2 regions of the Metabacillus sp. KJ11-3 genome follow, and region 2 is predicted to be linked to the other one. Evidence: a T-box and tRNA genes for the amino acid it is inferred to sense, from the RefSeq annotation. Region 2 holds a T-box; the other holds one or more tRNA genes.
What was found. A T-box is a leader RNA that pairs with one kind of tRNA and senses whether it is charged. The one in region 2 lies ahead of tyrS (tyrosine--tRNA ligase), so its partner is inferred to be a tRNA-Tyr.
Positions count from the first base shown of each region.

Region 1: it encodes a tRNA-Tyr, which carries the amino acid that the T-box ahead of tyrS (tyrosine--tRNA ligase) is inferred to sense. The anticodon was not compared.

Region 1 covers NZ_CM147865.1:4,357,820-4,364,511, reverse strand. Annotated here, with positions in the region: rRNA gene AC0L8O_RS21715 (23S ribosomal RNA) at 1-2,107, shown strand, start outside; rRNA gene rrf (5S ribosomal RNA) at 2,359-2,474, shown strand; tRNA gene AC0L8O_RS21705 (tRNA-Asn) at 2,484-2,558, shown strand; tRNA gene AC0L8O_RS21700 (tRNA-Thr) at 2,561-2,633, shown strand; tRNA gene AC0L8O_RS21695 (tRNA-Glu) at 2,651-2,725, shown strand; tRNA gene AC0L8O_RS21690 (tRNA-Val) at 2,735-2,810, shown strand; tRNA gene AC0L8O_RS21685 (tRNA-Thr) at 2,850-2,922, shown strand; tRNA gene AC0L8O_RS21680 (tRNA-Tyr) at 2,940-3,023, shown strand; tRNA gene AC0L8O_RS21675 (tRNA-Gln) at 3,105-3,179, shown strand; tRNA gene AC0L8O_RS21670 (tRNA-Lys) at 3,183-3,255, shown strand; tRNA gene AC0L8O_RS21665 (tRNA-Gly) at 3,260-3,334, shown strand; tRNA gene AC0L8O_RS21660 (tRNA-Ala) at 3,345-3,420, shown strand; gene sigW (RNA polymerase sigma factor SigW) at 3,579-4,205, shown strand; gene AC0L8O_RS21650 (anti-sigma factor family protein) at 4,220-4,822, shown strand; partial or broken gene cdaA (diadenylate cyclase CdaA) at 4,935-5,765, shown strand; gene AC0L8O_RS21640 (CdaR family protein) at 5,766-6,692, shown strand, end outside.
Region 2 covers NZ_CM147865.1:799,133-805,824, reverse strand. Annotated here, with positions in the region: gene AC0L8O_RS04160 (GAF domain-containing protein) at 1-189, shown strand, start outside; gene AC0L8O_RS04155 (GAF domain-containing protein) at 78-386, shown strand; gene AC0L8O_RS04150 (sensor domain-containing diguanylate cyclase) at 416-2,173, opposite strand; gene rpsD (30S ribosomal protein S4) at 2,525-3,127, shown strand; gene tyrS (tyrosine--tRNA ligase) at 3,243-4,508, opposite strand; T-box leader at 4,574-4,802, opposite strand; gene AC0L8O_RS04135 (transglycosylase domain-containing protein) at 4,938-6,692, shown strand, end outside.

The DNA of each region.
Region 1 (6,692 bases), 1.6 Mb from region 2:
GAGAAATTCCAATCGAACCTGGAGATAGCTGGTTCTCTCCGAAATAGCTTTAGGGCTAGCCTTGAAATGAGAGTCTTGGAGGTAGAGCACTGATTGGACTAGGGGCCCCCATCGGGTTACCGAATTCAGTCAAACTCCGAATGCCAAAGACTTATGTTCAGGAGTCAGACTGCGAGTGATAAGATCCGTAGTCAAGAGGGAAACAGCCCAGACCACCAGCTAAGGTCCCAAAGTATACGTTAAGTGGAAAAGGATGTGGAGTTGCTTAGACAACCAGGATGTTGGCTTAGAAGCAGCCACCATTTAAAGAGTGCGTAATAGCTCACTGGTCGAGTGACTCTGCGCCGAAAATGTACCGGGGCTAAACGTATCACCGAAGCTGTGGACTGTTCTTTTAGAACAGTGGTAGGAGAGCGTTCTAAGGGCTGAGAAGCCAGACCGTAAGGACTGGTGGAGCGCTTAGAAGTGAGAATGCCGGTATGAGTAGCGAAAGAGGGGTGAGAATCCCCTCCACCGAATGCCTAAGGTTTCCTGAGGAAGGCTCGTCCGCTCAGGGTTAGTCGGGACCTAAGCCGAGGCCGAAAGGCGTAGGCGATGGCCAACAGGTAGAAATTCCTGTACCACCTCCTCACCATTTGAGCAATGGGGGGACGCAGAAGGATAGGGTAAGCGCGCTGTTGGATATGCGCGTCCAAGCAGTTAGGCTGACAATGAGGCAAATCCCATTGTCACATAAGCTGAGCTGTGATGGCGAGGGAACTATAGTACCGAAGTTCCTGATTCCACACTGCCAAGAAAAGCCTCTAGCGAGGTGAGAGGTGCCCGTACCGCAAACCGACACAGGTAGGCGAGGAGAGAATCCTAAGGTGAGCGAGAGAACTCTCGTTAAGGAACTCGGCAAAATGACCCCGTAACTTCGGGAGAAGGGGTGCTTTTTAGGGTGAATAGCCCGGAAAAGCCGCAGTGAATAGGCCCAGGCGACTGTTTAGCAAAAACACAGGTCTCTGCGAAGCCGCAAGGCGAAGTATAGGGGCTGACGCCTGCCCGGTGCTGGAAGGTTAAGGGGAGAGGTTAGCGCAAGCGAAGCTTTGAACCGAAGCCCCAGTAAACGGCGGCCGTAACTATAACGGTCCTAAGGTAGCGAAATTCCTTGTCGGGTAAGTTCCGACCCGCACGAAAGGCGTAACGATCTGGGCACTGTCTCAACGAGAGACTCGGTGAAATTATAGTACCTGTGAAGATGCAGGTTACCCGCGACAGGACGGAAAGACCCCGTGGAGCTTTACTGTAGCCTGATATTGAATTTTGGTACAGCTTGTACAGGATAGGTAGGAGCCTGAGAAGCCGGAGCGCCAGCTTCGGTGGAGGCGTCGGTGGGATACTACCCTGGCTGTATTGAAATTCTAACCCACAGCCCTGATCGGGCTGGGAGACAGTGTCAGGTGGGCAGTTTGACTGGGGCGGTCGCCTCCTAAAATGTAACGGAGGCGCCCAAAGGTTCCCTCAGAATGGTTGGAAATCATTCGTAGAGTGTAAAGGCACAAGGGAGCTTGACTGCGAGACCTACAAGTCGAGCAGGGACGAAAGTCGGGCTTAGTGATCCGGTGGTTCCGCATGGAAGGGCCATCGCTCAACGGATAAAAGCTACCCCGGGGATAACAGGCTTATCTCCCCCAAGAGTCCACATCGACGGGGAGGTTTGGCACCTCGATGTCGGCTCATCGCATCCTGGGGCTGTAGTCGGTCCCAAGGGTTGGGCTGTTCGCCCATTAAAGCGGTACGCGAGCTGGGTTCAGAACGTCGTGAGACAGTTCGGTCCCTATCCGTCGTGGGCGTAGGAAATTTGAGAGGAGCTGTCCTTAGTACGAGAGGACCGGGATGGACGCACCGCTGGTGTACCAGTTGTCTTGCCAAAGGCATAGCTGGGTAGCTATGTGCGGAAGGGATAAGTGCTGAAAGCATCTAAGCATGAAGCCCCCCTCAAGATGAGATTTCCCATAGCGTAAGCTAGTAAGATCCCTGAAAGATGATCAGGTTGATAGGTCAGAGGTGGAAGCGCGGTGACGTGTGGAGCTGACTGATACTAATCGATCGAGGACTTAACCTAAATAGAAAAGCGGAAGAAGCCCGCTTAAATCCATAGGGCATTGGAGCGATCGAGTTGAAGTCGTTCTTTGACTTCGTCGAGAGAGTGAAATGACCGTAGGATTTGGCTTCTGTAGCTGGACAAAGTAAGAGCATAAACTCAGTTAGTGAATTGAATTGTGTATCGTTATCTAGTTTTGAAGGAATATAAAAGTTTCAAAAAAACACTTGAAATATTCTTCTAATTTAGTATAATAATTTTTGTCACAAATATCTGGTGATGATGGCGAAGAGGTCACACCCGTTCCCATGCCGAACACGGAAGTTAAGCTCTTCAGCGCCGATGGTAGTTGGGGGTTTCCCCCTGTGAGAGTAGGACGTTGCCAGGCTTTGATTATTCCGCAGTAGCTCAGTGGTAGAGCTATCGGCTGTTAACCGATCGGTCGCAGGTTCGAGTCCTGCCTGCGGAGCCATTGCTTCCATAGCTCAGTTGGTAGAGCACTTCCATGGTAAGGAAGAGGTCACCGGTTCGAGCCCGGTTGGAAGCTTAAGAAAACACTTATACGGCCCATTGGTCAAGCGGTTAAGACACCGCCCTTTCACGGCGGTAACACGGGTTCGAATCCCGTATGGGTCACCATTTAAAATTGGAGGATTAGCTCAGCTGGGAGAGCACCTGCCTTACAAGCAGGGGGTCGGCGGTTCGATCCCGTCATCCTCCACCATGAAATTTTAATACTCAAAATAATATATACTCTATTTACGCCGGTGTAGCTCAATTGGTAGAGCAACTGACTTGTAATCAGTAGGTTGGGGGTTCAAGTCCTCTCGCCGGCACTCTTTCTTCTCAATTCGGAGGGGTAGCGAAGTGGCTAAACGCGGCGGACTGTAAATCCGCTCCTTAGGGTTCGGCAGTTCGAATCTGCCCCCCTCCACCATTTATAATAAAATATAAAATTCATCTAATGAATTGTGAATACTTTCACTATTAAAGGGGAAAGTATTACTATCATAATTAATGGGCTATAGCCAAGCGGTAAGGCATCGCACTTTGACTGCGACATGCGTTGGTTCGAATCCAGCTAGCCCAGCCATTAGAGCCATTAGCTCAGTTGGTAGAGCATCTGACTTTTAATCAGAGGGTCGAAGGTTCGAGTCCTTCATGGCTCATAATGCGGAAGTAGTTCAGTGGTAGAACACCACCTTGCCAAGGTGGGGGTCGCGGGTTCGAATCCCGTCTTCCGCTCCAACGGCACCATGGGGCCTTAGCTCAGCTGGGAGAGCGCCTGCTTTGCACGCAGGAGGTCAGCGGTTCGATCCCGCTAGGCTCCACCAAAATTGTATATAATGATTTTACATATATTAAGCGATAAACAATGTTTATCGCTTTTTTGATGCACTGTTAATTAACATAACGGAAAAGAAATGAAAAGAAATAAAAGTTTTCTCCATACATCAACCAAAATTTGTTAAAATAATTTATGTGAAAAAAAATGAAACTTAGCAGCATCCTATTACGTATAAAAGATAGCCGCAGAGTGCGGGGGTATGATAAATATGGAGACACTGATAAAAAAAGAATTAAACAAGTAAAAAAGGGCGATCAAAATGCATTTGCTGAAATAGTAGATATTTATAAGGACAAAATTTATCAACTATGCTATCGAATGCTTGGGAATGCACATGAAGCAGAAGACATTGCACAAGAAGCGTTTATAAGAGCATATGTTAATATTCATACGTATGATATGAATAAAAAGTTTTCAACCTGGTTATACCGTATTGCAACGAATCTTTCTATTGACAGAATTAGAAAAAAGAAACCGGATTTCTATTTAGATGCAGAGGTTTCCGGTACGGATGGTTTAAACATGTATTCCCAAGTAGCAGCGGATGTATCGTTACCAGAGGATGAACTTGAAACATTAGAGTTACAGCAAACGATCCAAGGTGAGATTTTAAAATTACCTGATAAGTATCGAACGGTTATTGTCCTAAAGTATATTGATGAATTATCACTAAATGAAATTAGCGAGATTTTAACCATCCCTGTTGGGACTGTTAAAACTCGTATACATCGGGGCAGGGAAGCATTGAGAAAGCAATTAAGGCATTTATAAAGAGGTGAATAAAGATGAGCTGTTCTTCAGAATATGTACAACTTTTGCATAAATATTTAGATCATGAACTAACATCTGCTGAAGAAAAAGTTGTAAAAGAACATCTTCACAGCTGTGAAGATTGTTATCAGCATTTTCATGAACTTGAGAAAGCAGTAGCTTTTGTTCAGAGTACGTCACATATAGAAGCTCCATTAAACTTTACTGAAGGAGTTATGAACAGCCTTCCCAAAGAAAAAAGAACTGTATCATGGAATCGCTGGTTTAAAGGGCATCCGCTTTTAACTGCTGCATCCCTATTTATCCTTTTGATGGTAGGTAGCTTATTCTCTGCATGGAATGAGGATCAACACTTCAGCGTTTCAACACAGAAAAATCTTGTTGTTGAAAATAGTAAAGTCATTGTGCCAAAAGATGAAGTTGTTAAAGGTGATGTTGTTGTCAAAAATGGAACCTTGGAAATAGAGGGTACTATTGAAGGTAATGTAACTGTTATTAATGGAGAGCAATATATGGCATCTGCCGGAAACGTAACCGGAGATATTGAAGAAGTTGATGAATTATTTGAATGGTTATGGTATCACGTTAAAAGGATATCAAAGGACGTAGTAAGTTAACGGAAGGGTCATCGTTATGGTGGCCTTTTTACATACATCTATATAAAATGATATAATGGGATAGTTGTCAGAAAGTAATAAAGAATAAAGCTAACTCATGGAGGACAAGTGAATGGGGTATGAGGTTTTACCAATATTGAATGACATACCAATATTGCATTACCTCGGTATAGCTATTGATATTCTCCTTGTATGGTACGTTATATATAAATTAATTATGGTTGTAAGGGGAACAAAAGCTGTTCAGTTGTTAAAAGGGATAACGGTTATTATTGTCGTCCGTATGTTAAGTCAATATCTTGGTTTAAGTACTTTGCAATGGTTGATGGACCAAGCTTTAACATGGGGATTCTTAGCAATTATTATCATTTTCCAACCAGAGCTACGCAGAGCTTTGGAGCAGCTGGGAAGAGGTCGATTGTTTTCAAGGAGTGGCTTGCCGGGAGAAGAAGATCCTGAAGTCACTGTAGAAGCAATTGTAAAAGCAACAGATTATATGGCAAAAAGGCGTATTGGTGCACTAATGTCAATTGAAAAAGAAACAGGTATGAGCGACTATATCGAAACAGGAATTTCATTAAATTCAAGAATATCCTCTGAGCTCTTAATAAACCTGTTTATTCCTAATACACCACTACATGATGGTGCGGTTATCATACAGAAAAACCAAGTAGCAGCTGCTGCATGTTATCTACCCTTATCAGAGAGTCCTTTTATTTCTAAAGAACTCGGAACAAGACATAGAGCAGCATTAGGAATTAGTGAAGTAACAGATAGCTTAACAATTATTGTCTCGGAAGAAACAGGCAATGTGTCTGCTGCCAGAAATGGTGAATTACATCGGAACTTATCTCAAGATGAGCTAAGGGATATTCTCCAAAAAGAACTTTATACGCAAACGAAAGTTGTTTCCTCAAACCGTTGGCACTGGAGGGGGAAAAAGATGGATAAGTTGATGAATAATCATTGGGTTATGAGAGTGATCGCCCTGTTCTTAGCTTTAATGCTTTATGCATCTGTAAATATTGAATCAGGTACACAGGCAAATAAATCGACATCACCATTAAAAACTTCAACTTCTTCTTCACTAGAGACAGCAGTAGTTACAGATATACCGGTTGTTACATACTTTGATGAAGAAGATCTAGTGGTAACCGGGGTACCGGAAACCGTAAATGTTACTTTAGAAGGTCCAACTGGTGCATTGCTAAAGGCGAGACAGCAAAAAGACTTTGAAGTTTATGCAGAGTTAACTAATTTATCAATCGGTTCACATCGGGTGAATTTAAAAATTAAAAATTTATCCAGTGATTTAAAAGCAAAGATAAGTCCTTCAGTCATTACAGTTTCAATTGAAGAAAAGATATCAAAGGATTTTCCGGTTGAAGTGGAATATATAAATGAAGATAAATTAGAAGAGGGTTATTCACCTGATCAACCAATTGTTAGTCCAAATAGTGTCCGTGTTACTGCATCAAAAGAAATTATTGACCGCATATCAAAGGTTCAAGCGACTATTAATTTAGAAGGTGCAAAAGAGACAATAAATAAGGAATCCAGAATTACCATCTATGATAGTGACGGCAATATATTACCTGTCGAAGTGGAACCGTCTGTAGTCGACGTGACAGTTCCTGTAAAGAGTCCAAGTAAGGTTTTACCTTTTAAAGTTGTACGGGAAGGAGAACTTAAAAAGGGACTTAGCATTTTAAGTATGGAAACTAATCCGAAGGAAATTACAGCATATGGACCACTAGATGTGCTGGAAAATTATGATTTTATAGATGGGGTAAAGGTGGATTTATCCGAAATTGAAAAAGATACTGTGCTAGAAGTGGATGTTCCTCTACCAGAAGGAATTGAAAAGATA
Region 2 (6,692 bases):
ATCATTGCAAACCTATCTAATGCGTCTGCTCTCCTAAATCAATTTTTAGAGGATATCAACTGGGTAGGCTTCTATTTATTGAAAGAAGATCAGCTTGTCTTAGGGCCATTCCAAGGACTTCCTGCATGTGTAAGAATCCCGATTGGAAGAGGTGTTTGTGGTACTGCTGCAGAAAAAAAGAAACATTAAGAATTGCAGACGTTCATCAATTTCCAGGACATATTGCATGTGATGCTGCTTCTAATTCGGAAATCGTTGTACCTCTTGTTTCAGATGGCAAAGTGATCGGTGTCCTTGATATCGATAGCCCATCAAAAAATCGTTTTAATGAACAGGACCAAGCATTTTTAGAAGAGTTTGTTGATGTTTTAATGGAACATGTTTAATAGATAATAGTATAAAAGGTGAGCTACCATCAGCTCACCTGAACTATCACTTGATTTTTCCCTAAATTCTTTGCAGCATATAAAGCTTTATCTGCCCGCCTGAACAATTCATCATAATTCCTTTCATGCTCTGCCTTCCAATGTGACACCCCACATGAGATTGTTACAGTCGGTAAAGTGTTTTCCTTTACTCTTTTTACAATTCTTTCTGCAATAGCTATACCTGCATCAAGCTCTACATGTGGTAAATAGATGGCCAATTCTTCTCCACCCCATCTCGCTCCAATATCATGATCCCTAATATTGTTTTTTAGTATATTTGCAACTTGAACGAGAACTTCATCACCAATCTGGTGTCCATAATTGTCATTTATCGCCTTAAAATTATCGATATCAATTAATACAAATGTACCTTGCCGATCTACATTCATTGAATTTTCAATGCAAGAATTCATATAATTACGTGAATATAATTGTGTTAATTGATCAGTTTTCACTAATGTCTCAAGCTCTTCTCTTAATAAAGAATTTGATAATGCCAGTGTAGAATGGTGTATTAGTGATTGAAGCAATTTGTACATATCAAAAGAAAAATGATAAGGGTTTTTGTGAAGAACTAAAGCACATCCTTTAAGTACATCACTTTGAACCATTGGAACGGCCATAACAGAAGAATAAGGCAAACCAGGAAGATGTGACGTAATGTCTCCCAAAAACAATCCTTCTAAATCTTTTTCAAGCTTCTCTTGAATATAATTAATATAAACTTTTACTTCTTCTGACTCAAAATAGCTAGTGCTCCCTGGAAAAACATGAATGTCATTGTTATTTTTAGTAAAGAACCCGACCTCATCCGCTTGAAATGACTCCAAGATTCGCATAGACATATAGCTCATCGTATCAGTTAATCTTAGATTTTTATTTAACCTGTGTGATGTTTCATTTATTAATTGCAAATCTTTAATTAGTCTCTTTGATTGATCATATAGCTGTGCATTTTCCATCGCAGTTCCTGCAGCATTTGTTAGCAGTGTAATGAAATGCCTATCTTGTTCATCTAAATTTAATGCAAAATGGATGACTACCTGCAGAACCCCGTATACACCTTGTTTTCCATTTAAAGGTGAATAAAAGAACATGTCTTTGGACTGTTCATGAATAATAGACTGAGCTTTTCCGGTAACAAAAGCTTCCATTGCCATTTCATCATCATGATCATCAAAACTTAAATTTTTTATTGGTAAATGGTGTTTATTTTCATTATCATGAGATAGAAACAAATAGAACGTATACTCCTGATACATCTTTTGTAATGTTTCTATCAATGCAACTAAGACATCATCTTTATTCATAAGAGAATGGAACTTCTCAGTTAAATAATATAGTTTTTCATACTTTTGTTCCTTTTCTCTTAACTGAAATGTGTGTATGTAATAGGTATAAAATTCTGAACATGCTTTTGCAACTTCATGTAAATCAACAGACATATTGCTGTCAAATTCCCTAAGTTCTATGACTCCACACATATCCTCATCACTATATATTGGAAGCAACACGTCTTTTTGATTCCAAATAGCTTGTTCTGGCTTAAAATTGTGTAGGATCATTTGAAACGGGAAGGAATTCATATGCGGCGAAAATGAATAAAAAGCAACATGGCCAGTAGCAAGCTCTTTTTTTAAAACTTTAACAAGCTCATTATTTAAGTCAATAACTGAACAATAATCATTACATTTATTTATTAAATCAAAAAAAGCACCTTTAATCGCTTGAACTTGATTATTCATGAAATCACCCACACCAGTAAGTTACAAAATTTGATAATTCATTATATCATAAAACTTTCCTATTTATAGTAGACGATATGTTTTTATTTATGAGTGTGCTCTTTATTGCATATTTTTTTGTAAAGGTTCTTGACTTTATACATACAAAACCATATAATGTTCGTTGTGTATAAAATATGCAGCCTATTGATGTAGCAGTTTTGATTTCATTTTATTCCCCTTTATTATAAGGAGGTGTATCGAGTAACTCTATGCTGCTGGAGCGAGGATACATGAAAATAAAATGTGCATGATTGTCAATCAGTTTGGTTTTTATTTTATGCAAAATAAAAACATAAAGGAGGAGTTAGCATGGCTCGTTATACAGGCTCAAGCTGGAAACTCTCTCGTCGTTTAGGTATTTCATTAAGTGGTACAGGTAAAGAATTAGAAAAGCGTCCATATGCTCCAGGACAACACGGTCCAGGACAACGCAAAAAAATCTCTGAATACGGATTACAATTACAAGAGAAGCAAAAGCTTCGTCACATGTATGGTGTAAATGAGCGCCAATTCCGTAACTTATTTGATAAAGCTGGTAAAATGGCTGGTATTCATGGTGAGAACTTCATGATTCTTCTTGATTCTCGTCTTGATAACGTAGTATACCGTTTAGGTTTAGCTCGTACTCGCCGTCAAGCTCGTCAATTAGTTAACCACGGTCATATCATGGTAGATGGCGGACGTGTAGATATCCCATCTTACCAATTAAAACCTGGTCAAACAATCACTTTACGTGAAAAATCTCGTAACCTTGACATCGTTAAGGAATCTATTGAAGCAAACAACTTCGTACCTGACTACCTAACTTTCGACGCTGATAAATTAGAAGGTACTTTCACTCGCTTACCTGAGCGTTCTGAATTACCTGCTGAAATTAACGAAGCTCTTATCGTTGAGTTCTACTCTCGTTAATAGTAAAAAAACCTATGTCCCCGGGCATAGGTTTTTTTGTTCTTATTTATGAAAAGGGAGAAACCCAATAACAGATTCTTTAGTAGAATCATTATTGAGTTCCCCCTAATAAATGTTATTTTACGTAACGAATTAGGAAATACTTCTTCTTTCCTCTGCGGATGACTGTGAACTTTCCTTCAATCTTATCTTCGTTTGTGATTACTTTTGTTAAATCTTGTTCACGATCTCCATTAATATAAATTGCTCCATTTGTAATATCTTCACGAGCTTGACGTTTTGACGGAGATATTTTTGCTTGAATTAGTAAATCGATTAAGCCCATCTCGCCTTCTTCTATTTCAGTAGTAGGAACATCTTTAAATCCTTCTAAAATCTCACCTGCAGTTAATTGTTTAATATCACCGCTAAATAAGGCAGCAGAAATTTTTATTGCCTGTTGAAGTGCTTCTTCACCATGTACAAGCTTTGTCACCTCTTCTGCAAGTGCTTTTTGAGCAGAACGTTTTTCCGGTGCTGTTGCAACCTCATTTTCGAGCTCCAAGATTTCTTCATGAGTCAAGAAAGTGAAGTATTTTAAGTATTTCATTACATCACGATCATCTGTATTGATCCAGAATTGGTAGAATTCATATGGAGATGTTTTTTCAGCATCTAACCAGATAGCTCCACCTTCTGTTTTTCCAAACTTTGTCCCATCAGCCTTTGTAACAAGAGGAATTGTTAATCCATATGCTTTAGAATCTTCTTCAGATTTACGAATTAGTTCCAAACCTGCCGTAATATTTCCCCATTGGTCACTTCCACCGATTTGTAATTTACAATCATTGTTTTGGTATAAATTTAAGAAATCATATGATTGTAAAATCATGTAACTAAATTCTGTAAAAGAAATACCTGTTTCAATTCGCGTTTGAACAGAATCTTTTGCAAGCATGTAATTGATCCCAAAGTTTTTACCAACATCTCGTAAAAATGAAATAACATCCAACTTTCCAATCCAATCAAAATTGTTCACGATAATGGCAGGGTTTTTCTCATTCTCAAAATCAAGAAATCTCGATAACTGTCCTTTAATCCGGTTAGACCAATCTTGTACGATATCAGCTGTATTAAGAGTACGCTCAGCTTTTTTTCCACTTGGGTCTCCAATTAATCCCGTAGCACCACCAACAAGTCCAATTGGATGATGACCATTTAATTGAAAGCGGCGCAAAGTTAACACAGGTAACAAATGCCCAATGTGAAGACTGTCTGCAGTAGGGTCAAAACCTGAGTAAAGCTTTATATCTCCTTCTTCTAAGACTTTCGCTAAGCCTTCTTCATCTGTTACTTGATTCACTAAACCTCTAAACTTTAAATCATTTAATAATTCGCTCATTGTTTTACTCCTTTTTATAATATTCTATTTTCAGCAAAGAAAACACGAAAAAGCCCCTTCATCTCTGAAGGGGCGAAATAATCCGCGGTACCACCCAACTTAGAATTACTTAAGCGTAATCCTCTCTCGGCTACATAACGGTTAGACCGTCTTCTCCTACTCAGGTTATTTAACCTTTTCAAAAAAGAAGCTCATGGATGTAATTCATGGAATATCTATGTGCTGATTTTCACCACCCATCAGCTCTCTAATAACAGGGAGATATCCATTACTGAATCCAATCTTTGCTTTTTCATATACTAATTACAAGCAATTTTAACCATAAAATCATTCTAATGTCAACACTTGGCATGAAGTGTTTCCAACCTTTATGACAAAAGCATACAAATTTCATCATTTCCTATGTTATAATAAGTTAGATTTGGGGGAATGCACAATGAAAAAAAGGAAGAAAAACACAGGCGTTTCTCACCCTTTAACAAAGATATAGGTAAAAGTCTACGGATCTCATACAATGTTATTGGAAATCTTCTTTTACTATTTCTCATTATTGGACTTATAGGTATATGTTTTGCAGGGGGTGTAGGGGCCGGTTATTTTGCTTCACTTGTGAAGGATGAACCTGTTCGATCTTACGAAGAAATGAAAAATGATATTTACAACTATGAAGAGACGTCACAGGTCTTTTTTGATCAAAATATTTACTTAGGAAAATTAAATGCTGACATTGAACGCGAGGAAGTCCAGTTAGAAAACGTTTCTCAACATCTCGTTAATGCAGTTATAGCAACTGAAGATGAGCTGTTTTACGAACATGACGGTGTTGTACCTAAAGCAATCATGCGCGCAATTTTTCAGGAATTCACAAATGCCTCAGTTCAAACGGGTGGAAGTACTCTAACACAGCAATTAATTAAAAACCAAATACTAACAAATGAAGTATCTTTTGATCGAAAAGCAAAGGAAATTCTATTAGCGTTACGATTAGAAAAGTTTTTTGAGAAAGATGAAATTATTGAAGCATATTTAAATGTTGCAGATTTTGGACGAAATTCTAATGGTAAGAATATAGCAGGTGTAGAAGCAGCTGCAAAAGGAATTTTTGGAGTTTCTGCCAAGGACCTATCAATTCCACAAGCTGCATTTATCGCAGGCTTGCCTCAAAGTCCGTTTGGATATACTCCATTTTCAAATGATGGCGGTAAGGTTAAAGAAGACCTAAGTTCAGGCATAAACAGAATGAAAACTGTCTTAAACCGGATGTACACTGGCGGGTTTATTTCACAAGAGCAATACAAACAAGCGCTTTCATATGATGTTCGTGCTAATCTAACACCTAAAAAACCGACATCCACTGAACAATATCCATACCTGACTTATGAAGTAGAAGATCGGGCGAAAGATATAATAGCCGTACAACTTGCCCAAAAAGACGGGTATACAGAAGATGAAATATCAAAAGATAAAGATCTGAAAAATCAGTACCGTACACTTGCTGATCAAGACATAAGACATAATGGATACCGAATTCATACGACAATAAATAAAGATATATATGACAAGATGCAGGAAGTTGTTAAACAATATAAATATTATGGTAGTGATAAACCTGAACAAATCAAAGATTCCGACACTGGTGAAACGAAAACCATTCAAGAACCTGTCGAAGTCGGCGGTGTTCTAATCGAAAACACGACAGGTAAAATTATTAGCTTTGTGGGCGGACGAGATTTTGAACGTGAAAATTTAAATCATGCTACAAATGCTTTACGTGCTAATGGATCAACAATGAAGCCATTATTGGTGTATGCTCCTGCAATGGAGTTGGGAAAAACTCAACCGGGAACAGTTATTGCGGATACGCCAATGACAGGTTCATATAAGCCAAAAAACTATGGCGGTGCTTACCACGGATTAACAAGTGCACGAACTGCCTTGAAATATTCATATAATGTGCCCGCTGCTAAAACATATATGAACATTATGAATCAAAACCCTGTCTCCTACTTAGAAAAAATGGGCTTTTCCAGTTTAAACAAAATTGATTATGGAATAGCATCACTAAGTTTAGGTGGTATGACCGACGGAGTGACCGTTGAAGAAAATGTTAATGCCTACTCAACATTTGCTAACCAAGGTAAGTTTGTTGATGCTTACCTTATAGAAAAAATTGAAAATAGTGAT